2 regions of the Paenibacillus sp. FSL R5-0914 genome follow, and region 1 is predicted to be linked to the other one. Evidence: a T-box and tRNA genes for the amino acid it is inferred to sense, from the RefSeq annotation. Region 1 holds a T-box; the other holds one or more tRNA genes.
The links. The T-box of region 1 lies ahead of metG (methionine--tRNA ligase). A T-box ahead of a tRNA ligase gene usually reads a tRNA of that ligase, here a tRNA-Met.

Region 2: it has a tRNA-Met gene. The T-box ahead of metG (methionine--tRNA ligase) is inferred to sense a tRNA for this amino acid. The anticodon was not compared.

Annotation. Positions count from the first base shown of each region.
Region 1 is NZ_JBBORH010000007.1:19,177-24,333, forward strand. Features, by position in the region: gene MKX60_RS31535 (glycoside hydrolase family 38 N-terminal domain-containing protein) at 1-1,000, shown strand, start outside; gene MKX60_RS31540 (hypothetical protein) at 1,258-1,404, opposite strand; gene metG (methionine--tRNA ligase) at 1,475-3,121, opposite strand; T-box leader at 3,166-3,427, opposite strand; gene MKX60_RS31550 (DUF4362 domain-containing protein) at 3,556-4,032, shown strand; gene htpG (molecular chaperone HtpG) at 4,058-5,157, opposite strand, start outside.
Region 2 is NZ_JBBORH010000001.1:2,596,434-2,601,590, reverse strand. Features, by position in the region: gene MKX60_RS11390 (hypothetical protein) at 1-104, opposite strand, end outside; gene MKX60_RS11385 (hypothetical protein) at 368-1,063, opposite strand; gene MKX60_RS11380 (hypothetical protein) at 1,497-1,880, shown strand; gene MKX60_RS11375 (HNH endonuclease signature motif containing protein) at 1,977-2,381, opposite strand; tRNA gene MKX60_RS11370 (tRNA-Ile) at 2,924-2,997, opposite strand; tRNA gene MKX60_RS11365 (tRNA-Met) at 3,042-3,118, opposite strand; gene MKX60_RS11360 (hypothetical protein) at 3,201-3,365, opposite strand; gene MKX60_RS11355 (ABC transporter substrate-binding protein) at 3,478-4,965, opposite strand.

The DNA.
Region 1 (5,157 bases):
AACTTTGCAGCCTAATCAAAAGGTACAATTGACGATTAAGGCAATCGAAGAGCATCCGCCCGTAACAGCATATCGAACAGATTATGTTGGATCCGATCGCATGCTGGATATTATTCCTCCGGTTCCACCGAAGCTACATGTGACGCCTAAATTTATCGAGTCACCTTTCGTTCGAATCGAATGGGAACTCGGGGCAGGGATTACGAAGTGGTTTGACAAGAGCAGTCAACAAGATTTACTGCGGTCTGATCGTAATCACAATGCATTCTCCCCTGTCTACAACGTAACAGAAGCACCTAATGAATTTGGCATGTATGATGTACGCCGTAAGATGGGACGTAATCGTAGAGGCGCTGATGCAATAACCTCTGTCGGAGCATTAGTTGATGTCAATATCGTTGAAAAGGGTGCCCTTTATGGAAAAGTTCAATTGACCTATCGCGTGAATGGTTGCAGTCACTATTCCTTACTCGTCACCGTATACGGTGATCGCGCACGTGCTGATGTAGCCGTACGCATGCATAAGGAAAGTGTATGGGATCCAGAAAATGTGTACATTTCACTTCCGTTTGGGAGTGCTTCCGCTGCTGGGCAAGATGCGCTGTGGATAGAAAAGACAGGCGCAGCCTTACGTCCACGAATTGATCAATTGCCTGGATCCTTAGCAGATTTCTATTGTGTCGATGAAGGTGTAGCTTTTGTCCGTGACACACGTGGTGTTGCCATTGCGATGCCAGATACACCTCTCATCCAACTCGGCTCCTTAGACTATGAGGATCGACTATTGAGCGGACACCCTGGACTCGCGCATGATCCAGCCCATCTCTACTCATGGCCCATGAATAATTATTGGGAAACGAACTTTAAGGCGACACTAGGTGGATTCTATGAATTCCGTTACTACATCGCTTGGGGGGATGAGCTTAATACGTCAGAAGTAGCATTAGAGGCTTGTAAGAGTATGAACGCGGGTATCCTTGCATGGAGAACAAGTAAGTAAGAGAATAATCATATTATCAGTTAGACGAATCACAAAGTCTTCCTCGAGAAGTACGGATTGAATAAGATTTGGAAGCATTTTAGACTTTCACATGAGGTCGCCTCTTTCTGTTACAGAGTCATTTGATGGTACAAATGATTCCACAAAAAAAGGCGTCCTTTTTGCTATGCTGTGATGTAATTTATTGGTTAATCAGCAGGGATGTTTTTATATAAATGTTCATTCTTTAGTAACCTCTGTAGAAAATAATAAATCTATTAAATCTCTTGCGTATACCCAACGTTAACTCTTAGTCCACCTGAGAAGTCAGGATAGAGAGAATCAGCCCATTCATAGACTTCTCGGGTAGAGTCCAATATTTTATTTGCTTCCTTGTAATGCTCATTAATCCATTCGATATCCATTCGGAAACCTCCTCTTTTTGGAGTTCGTGAAAGGGTTAAGGATCCTGCCCGGAGCTTGTCTTAACCATTCCTATTTATTGACTTTTTGTTGTTCTAATCTTTGCTCTTCTTCTTTAATTTGACTTATATCAATTCGTTCAAACAACAATTGCAAATCAGTTACCTGTTGATAAGGGGGAACCGAGCGGGGCTTCCAATTCGGTAGTTCAAGCGATAAGAATCCCCTGATCTTCTCACAAGAAAACGGTAGAAACGGATGCAGCAAATTCGCCAAATTAGCTATAATCTGCACGCATGTATATATTGTAGAACCACAGGACTCCTGATCTTCTTTTACCTGAATCCAAGGTTTTTGCCGATCAAAATACTGATTTGCCTTACGTACATAAAAGAAAATATACTCGAGCGCATCCTTCAAATCTCCCGCTTCAATTAGGCGTCCTGACTCCAGATACAAGAGGTCAATGTTGTCGCTCCACCCCTTATCTAACTTTCCACTTGGCACGATCCCTTCATAAAACTTCTCTACAAAAGCCAATGAGCGATTCACAAAGTTACCAAATGCTCCAAGCAGCTCACCATTATGACTATAAATAAACTCTCTCCAGGAAAAATCCGTATCCCGCTTCTCAGGCCCGTTGGCAATTAAGAAATAACGAATAGAGTCAGGATGATACCGCTCTAGAATATCAGGTACCCAGACTGCCCAATTACGGCTAGTGGAGAACTTCTGCCCTTCAAGGGTTAAATATTCGCTGGATATAATCCGATCCGGTAAATGTAGTTCTCTTGCTCCTAATAAGACGGCTGGCCATATCAGGGTGTGAAAAGGAATATTATCTTTACCATGGACATAATAAGCGGTGATGTCCTCTTGTTCCTCTGACCAAAAATCCTCCCAGCTCCGCCCAGACTGTGCAGCCCACTGCTTACTGGCTGATAAATAACCACTTACCGCCTCAATCCAAACATAAATCTTCTTGTCTTCAAATCCAGCTATAGGAACATCTACACCCCAAGATAAGTCTCTTGTTACCGCGCGGTCCTGCAGTTCTTCTTTTAAATAACGTTTGGTCAGTTTTATTGCATTTTCCCTCCAGTGTACTGCTTCCTCTACATATTCCGTTAATTCAGATTGAAATTTAGATAAGCTAAGATAAAAATGTTCTGTCGGTCGTTCTGACGGTGTATTCCCACATAATTTACAGACTCTGTCCAATAAATCGGCAGGGTCTAGAATCGTAGAACAATAATCGCATTGATCTCCACGCGCCCGCTGGCCACATACTGGACAAGTCCCTTCCACGTATCTGTCTGGCAAAAAGCGCTGATCCACCTCACAGTAACATTGCGCAATGGTTTTTTTATATAAATGACCATTCTCTAGTAGCTTCGCAAACAAATCTTGCACAACCTTATGATGCTGCTGTTGATCCGTTCTAGTATAAAGATCATAACTAAATCCCAGCTGTTCAAAACACTGCAGAAACTCTTCGTGGTATCGACTGGCAAAAGCTTCGGGTGTGATCCCTTCATTAGCAGCTTGAACCGCTACAGGTGTGCCATGACAATCGCTGCCTGACACATATAAAACGTTATCCCCCTTGCTGCGAAAATAGCGTGCCAGCACATCCCCAGGCAACACACTTGATAATCTTCCAAGATGTAAAGATCCATTCGCATACGGCCAAGCACCACCTATAAACACATTACTCATTAACCTTCTCCTCCTTTTTTTAGACAACAAAAAAACTCCCATCCACAAAGGACGAGAGTTCTACTCACGTGTTACCACCTAATTTTATAAATGCCTCATGACATTTACCTCTTCAGGTACGACGTTAATAAACGTTTATACCCTAGCACTGTAACGGATGCAGGTTCCGGCGCAGCCTACAACCCAAAAGGTTTCGATGCGCAGCTCTGAGACCATATTCCCAAGGTTTTTCTTTACTCCTTTTCAGCGACCGGAGCTCTCTGTAGAAAGAATTGCCGTGGTACTCTTTCTCTTCTTTGCCTTTAAATATTCAAGTTACTGGAAATGATACTTAATTTTCTGTTTATTGTCAATGTGAAACATCAAGCTCACTGTAACTTTTTCAATTAATTTTCGTCTTTTATATAAATAAGTTACAAGGAGGAGGTCCTTCAATGAAAAAAGTAAACTTGCTTATACTCTCTGTTCTTTTACTAGCAGGGGTATGGGGTTGTTCCGATAATAAGGTTAATTCTGTTCCCAAAAGTGAACCCTATACTTCCGAAAAAGCCATCAGTAGAGGGGATATTGTTTCTTTTGAAAAAGTGTACAACCTCGATAAATTTGAGCAATTTATAACTAATCTCTCCAGCAAAAAAGCAGACAATATACGAGTTACAAGTTACACAGATGAGGGCGATCCCATATTTAAGGATTTGAAGTTTGATGGCAATGTAATTAGTTATAGCTACGATACCTCTAATGATGCATTCGGTGGAAGCAACACAGGAGTCAGAACCGATACCTGCTCCGAAGTGACGAGTAAAAAAAACACACAAAGTGAAATAATCTATTCGATCAGCGGTTGCACAAATAATGACTCTGAAATCGATTACTACCTTTTCCGCACAAAAAAAGCCACCCAATCGTAATACGATAGGATGGCTTTTCTAATATCTATTTCATGATTTTGCAAATATCATTAGTGAATTGAACAGGATCACTAACCTGTAGACCTTCGATCAACAGTGCTTGGTTGTACAGCAGGTTCGTGTATAAACCGAGCTTCTCTTTATCGTTCTCAGCTGCTGCTTTCAAAGACTGGAAGACTTCGTGATGGATGTTGATTTCGAGTACCTTATCCGCTTGAACCTCTTGCCCATTCGGCATCGATTTCAGGATTTTTTCCATCTCGATTGTCAGTTCACCTTCAGCAGAGAGGCATACCGGATGAGTCTTCAAACGTTTGGAAGCTTTAACATTCTTCACTTTGCCGGACAAGATGTCCTTCATCGCTTCAAAAAGCTCCTTGTTTTCGTTCTCTTCCGCTTCCGTTGGCTTGTCCGCTTCGTCTGCTTCGATACCCAGATCACCACTGGATACGGATTTAAATTCTTTTTCTTTATAAGACATGATCATCTTGATCGCAAATTCATCAATATCATCAGTGAAGTAGAGAATTTCATACCCTTTATCCGATACAAGCTCGGTTTGTGGGAGCTTTTCGATTCTGTCGATCGACTCTCCGGATGCATAGTAGATGTACTTCTGATCTTCTGGCATTCTTGATACATATTCGTCCAGTGTTACCAGCTTCTTCTCCTTGGAGGAGTAGAACATCAGCAAATCTTGAAGTGTATCTTTGTGCATTCCATAATCGTTATACACACCAAACTTAAGCTGTCTGCCAAAAGCGTTATAGAACTGCTCGTATTTCTCTCTTTCATCCTTCAGCAAGCTTTGCAGTTGACTCTTCACTTTATTCTTAATGTTCTTAGCGATCAGAGTCAGCTGACGGTCATGCTGGAGCATTTCTCTGGAGATGTTCAGCGAAAGATCCTCTGAATCTACCATACCTTTTACAAAGCTAAAATAGTCAGGCAGCAGATCCGCACATTTGTTCATGATCAATACACCATTGGAATAGAGCTCAAGACCTTTTTCATATTCCTTTGTGTAATAATCAAATGGTGTATTTTCTGGGATAAACAAGATCGCATTATACACTACAGCACCATCTGCACTGATATGAATATGTTTAAGCGGCTTATCGAAGC
Region 2 (5,157 bases), on a different contig from region 1:
TTAATTCCTAGCTTTGTATTTGGTAGTATTTCGTTTAAAGTTATATTTTGGACAGTTATTTTCTTCGCCTTCTTTCTGGAATATTGTTGAAATAATCCTAACAAGAGTGCGCTGTAATCACAAACTGTCAGAAAACTTGCTGTTTTCGAAAAGAGACACTCTGATAGTGCATTCCTTTCTATTTCTATGTTTTACCCACTATTTTGAGAAAATCAAAAATACAAAAAGCGAGAGGAGGTACGCCCCGGTTACTGCTACATTTCTGTAGCCGTGCGTGTCACTCTCGCCTAATTTTCACAATACAAATATATCATGATCAAAGCCAAATGAACGGTCAATGTGCGGTCAAATAACGGTCAAAAAGCGGCTATTTTTTATATTTCATATCAAGACGTTCTTGTCTCAGTTTTACAATTCTAAGTTTCTCTTTTGCCGTCTCAGCTTCGATTTCTTTATTACGTGCATCATCTTCTCTTTTTAATTCCTTTACAATATGAAGTATTTCCTTTTTCTCCTCTATAGCTTCATTAATGATGTTATTCATAGCAAAAATTTTTTTTGCCATGAAATTGAAATACATTAAACATATTAAAATAAATATAATAAAAACAAGATACATTACAGCGGTTAAAAAGTAAGTATCAGCAGTTCTTTCACGCTTAATCTTTGCCGCTTCATCATAAGCGTTGGCGATTTGTTTATTTTTTAGATTAGGAACATTAGCTTCTTTGATTTGTTCTATAGTCATATCTCTAGCAGCATCGGTTATAGAGTTATCAATGTTGTCGTAACTCTGATTAGTATTAGTAATTACTCCTGCAACCATTGTAAAAACAAGACCCAAAACCGTGAATAAGATTGTTAAAGTTTTAATCCACTCACTTAACGAACTGGCATCGGATTTCAGTACTCTAAGCTCACTAACTTCCTTATCCAGCAAATTTTTCTTGGCTGCTTCTAACCCCTTTATTGTTATTCCTTTCCATGAAATCATCTTTATTCCAAATTCCTCTTTAAAGTAGCTTTCAATGTTTTTGTACTTCTTGATCGTTGAGTTTGTCATCTTATTTCTCCTCAGTACTTATTTCCCTATATTACTATATATCGGAAATCAACTAATGAAAATAAGGACCACTTATGACGATTCGTTAATGCTCTGATTGTCATAACTCCCTCCTCCTCCCTTATTTATCAAGAACTTATCCCAGCAGGTATTACATAATGGTGGTTCAATAGGCAAGCCCCTGCATCCGCACTCCCGTCCATCGCAACAGTATTCAGGCTCATATTCGATGGGTTTTCCGCATTCCATACACTTATCTGCACTGTATATCTGTCTTCTCCTCTTCCCTTTTTCTCAGGGTCACCCGGACCTCGCCAAAAGCTCTCTACTTCAACCTAGGTTGCGTTTTGATATTTTTCTTTTCCGTTTTAACCACTCTTTTTTTCATATCCAAACATATTATTTTATATAACTAAAAGAAGGAGGAACAAAAATGCTTAGTGTTATCAACTTTAATAGTTCTCTGCTTACGAATTTGGACGACACTGGAATCTCTCTTACTACCGTACCGGGGTTATTACTCGAGTTTGGTATATTCGTAGCAACACCAATAAACGTTCTAAACATTCTTTCGTGTATTGGTTCCGATCCACCCACTAATTCAGTTGTTGCAACTTTTGAAGTCTACCTTGATGGTGTGCTTACGGGACAAACGATGATTGAGGCCGTGAACGAATCCCAACAGATTACTTTTTCAACGATAGTGTCGAATGTAACTCCAGGCCACCATGTTATCCAAGTATTCGGTTACGCGGATACAGCTAATGAATTTATTGTAGGTGGTCCTATTAACGCTACTGCAACAGTTTATGGGTAATGGTTTGATCGGCCTCATTCATCTTCATGAGGCTGACTTTCATGCCCCTCCCAATTCCAGTCTTACTGCAGGTGCATTTCAATAAGTTCAGCACCTTTACCCAGCCAAAATAATACCGGTCCTCGTGAGCTCAGCATCCTTTTGAATAAACCCTCTGTTATTCATGATGGCCAGCTGTCCGCGGGTAACCAGAATCAAATTATCCGAATCGAAATTTCGCCTGTCCCCATCCCCGAATATGACAGCATGTCCCCACGGAACGGCGTGCCCGCATTGCTGCTCCCAAATTAGTAGGTGCTTCCCGCGCCACATATTCGGATCAGCAATCTTTATATCTACATAATCATCCCCGTTAACCCTCTCAGAGCCTACAGGAACATAATTGTGCGGCTTATGGCCCTTCTTGAATTGAGTATCCTCGCCACCGGTCCATAACTTCTTCTTTCCCTTATTGGGTGGAACGCTACCTAGTTTGATCCTGGCATCGATTCCGCTCTTCAACCCGTTATTTTTGATAAAGGCTCGCATTTGCGAAGGCTGGATCTACACTTCGAACTTCTCATTAAACATTGAAGTCAATTCCAGAACATATCGTCCATGAATGTTGGTGCTGATAAATTCCTTGTGCTCCAAACTGTATCGAAACATCAATCATCCCTCCAGCATCTTAGGGATAGCCATATTAGCATTCATCTTGTCGTCAGTCAGCTTGATGGCATCCAACACCAGAGATCCGTTTGCAATGATTTGGGAAGCAACGCTTGTTACTGCCTTCGCTCTGCTGAACCACTGGGTATGACTCCAGCGTTGTTCAACAAACGATACTCACACCTACTCCCAATCATGCAGGAAGAGGCCGTTGACAAAATTGAAGCAGAACTGAATAAATACGCTGAAAAACAGCTCGAAACTGCAGAAAAATAATTTCCGTTAGCAAATCCGTTAGCAAGCGCAAAATTCTGGTCTTTCCCCATCCTATTTTCTTTATATCACTAATCCTGTAGACAGCAAAAAACCCTTACAAAGTAAGGGTTTTTGATAAGTGGGCCCTGAGGGACTCGAACCCCCGACCAATCGGTTATGAGCCGACCGCTCTAACCAACTGAGCTAAGGGCCCGGATCTAAAAATATCCGAATGTAGAATTGCTGTTGTAAATAAATTGGTTGCGGGGGCAGGATTTGAACCTGCGGCCTTCGGGTTATGAGCCCGACGAGCTACCGGGCTGCTCCACCCCGCGTCAGAAAAAATATTCAAACAGCGACAATAAATAATATACATTACAAATTGGGTCTACGTCAAGGAAGAATTTATAAAAGTTCTCAAGGCAGAAATCTAACCCCGTACCTTCCCTTACGGGATCGATAAATTTCTACAAAACGCGGGTCATGATAACCGTAAATCCAGCCATCTTGCTCCAATCTTTTAGCCAAACAACCTGCTTGAAATCTGGTCCTGAACAGTTTCGCGAAGTATATCCAATTCATGATGCCCTCTTCTCCTTTTCGCAAATTTATGATACACCGCTCTGAACTTATCATGCCCAAGTTCCACAAAATAAGCCACCAGAAAACTGGTGGCTAAGGGCATATTCCAGAGTCATTCACCGATCGAGTCAAAATAGACCGTGGGATCTTTTTCAAGTGTATCCAGCATGGTATTCCCTTGCTTCTCCCAGGCTTTGAGTGCATTCTCGACGGTTTTCTTACCCTGATAAACATCAATGAATAATTGACGTCCAACATCACTAATTCGGCTAATCCCAGGCTTCTGCATCTGTAAACTGATCAATAAAGGATCCGTTGCAGGTAAAGGCTTAAGCGTATAAAAAGCTTCCAAATTTACAGAAGGGGTCTGAGCGGTAATATAATCCTTACGGGAAGTCAGTTCACTCTTGTTATGGGCTTTAATTTTCGCAACCTCATTACTGTTGACGAACTTAATCAAATCCCAGGCATCTTCCTTATTAGTAGCCGTAGAACTAATAGCCATCATATTACCAAGCCATGTTCCAATGGCAACATCCGGTTTTTCCTGAAAGGTAGGTACAGTAACCACTCCCCATTTGATGGGACTGTAATTTTTGATCTTAGCAGCATTACGGGCCACTCCCGCCAGTTCATTGAGATAACCATATTCTCCAACGACCATTGCTGCTTTTCCTGTGAGGAACAGATCGCCTTGGATTGGACTGTAGGCATTCCCTTCTGTTCCTGCAAAATCCAACCCATTTAACTCAGGTACAATTTGTTTCTTAACCAACTGGCTGTAAGTAGTCCAAGCCTGATTCCACTGTGTGGTATTTACAGTCATGTGCTGACCCTTATTATCGTACATCGTAAGTTCTAGCGGTGCGACATAGCTCTGCATATCCCAGAATGGATCACTTAAGTAACGGTTCATCGAGAACCCGTATATCCGAGTTTCTTTATTAGATGACTTCTTCGTCACCTTATCTGCCAGCGTAAACAGTTCATTCCAAGTCATCTTGTCCGTTGGATAGCCCACACCAGCAGCATCAAAGATTTCCTTATTATAAAAAAGCGCACTAGACGAGAAGATCGGTGCCAACGCAAAAAGACTTCCTCTACCCAGTTCACGAACTCCATTCAGCATCGTAGGCGCCATATTGCTTAAATCATACTGATCACGCGCTATAAGCGGCTCCAGCGATTGGACAAGATTATGATCCACCAAACTCTTCACTAATGCGCTATCACCGACGATCACATCAACAGGCTTATCCCCGCCCATAATCGCCCGGATATTTTCCAAATTGTCAGAGCTTGCGTCTGAGGAGGTGTTATTGTACCGAAGGTCATTCGTATCTATAGCGGGAATAATCTCCAATTTGATTTCTGGATGCTGCAACTCATACATATCCGTAAACTGCTGACGAAAAAACGAATCGTCCTCCCCAGACCATAGACTCCCAATACGCAATACACGTTGCTCCACTGAAGCCTTAGAAGGCTCAGCCCAAGCCGTATTCCACCCATCAGAGATTAGTGGTAGTATCAGCGCAGCGCATACCCCAAGGCTTAACCAGCGGCGCCACAGCCGTTTATTATTGTTTATATGATTCATTATTATATCCTCCTATAAAATACTTGATTCTTCTACATCTTATGGATAAATAATCCATAATCCTAGTAACAGTATAAAGCTTTAATCAAGAGGGGAAGTTACAGGACGTTTAAAGTTATACTACGATTTCTTCATATTATTCTCATAAAAATGTTACTAGGAACTTTTGCAGATACACAATCTCCACTTTCC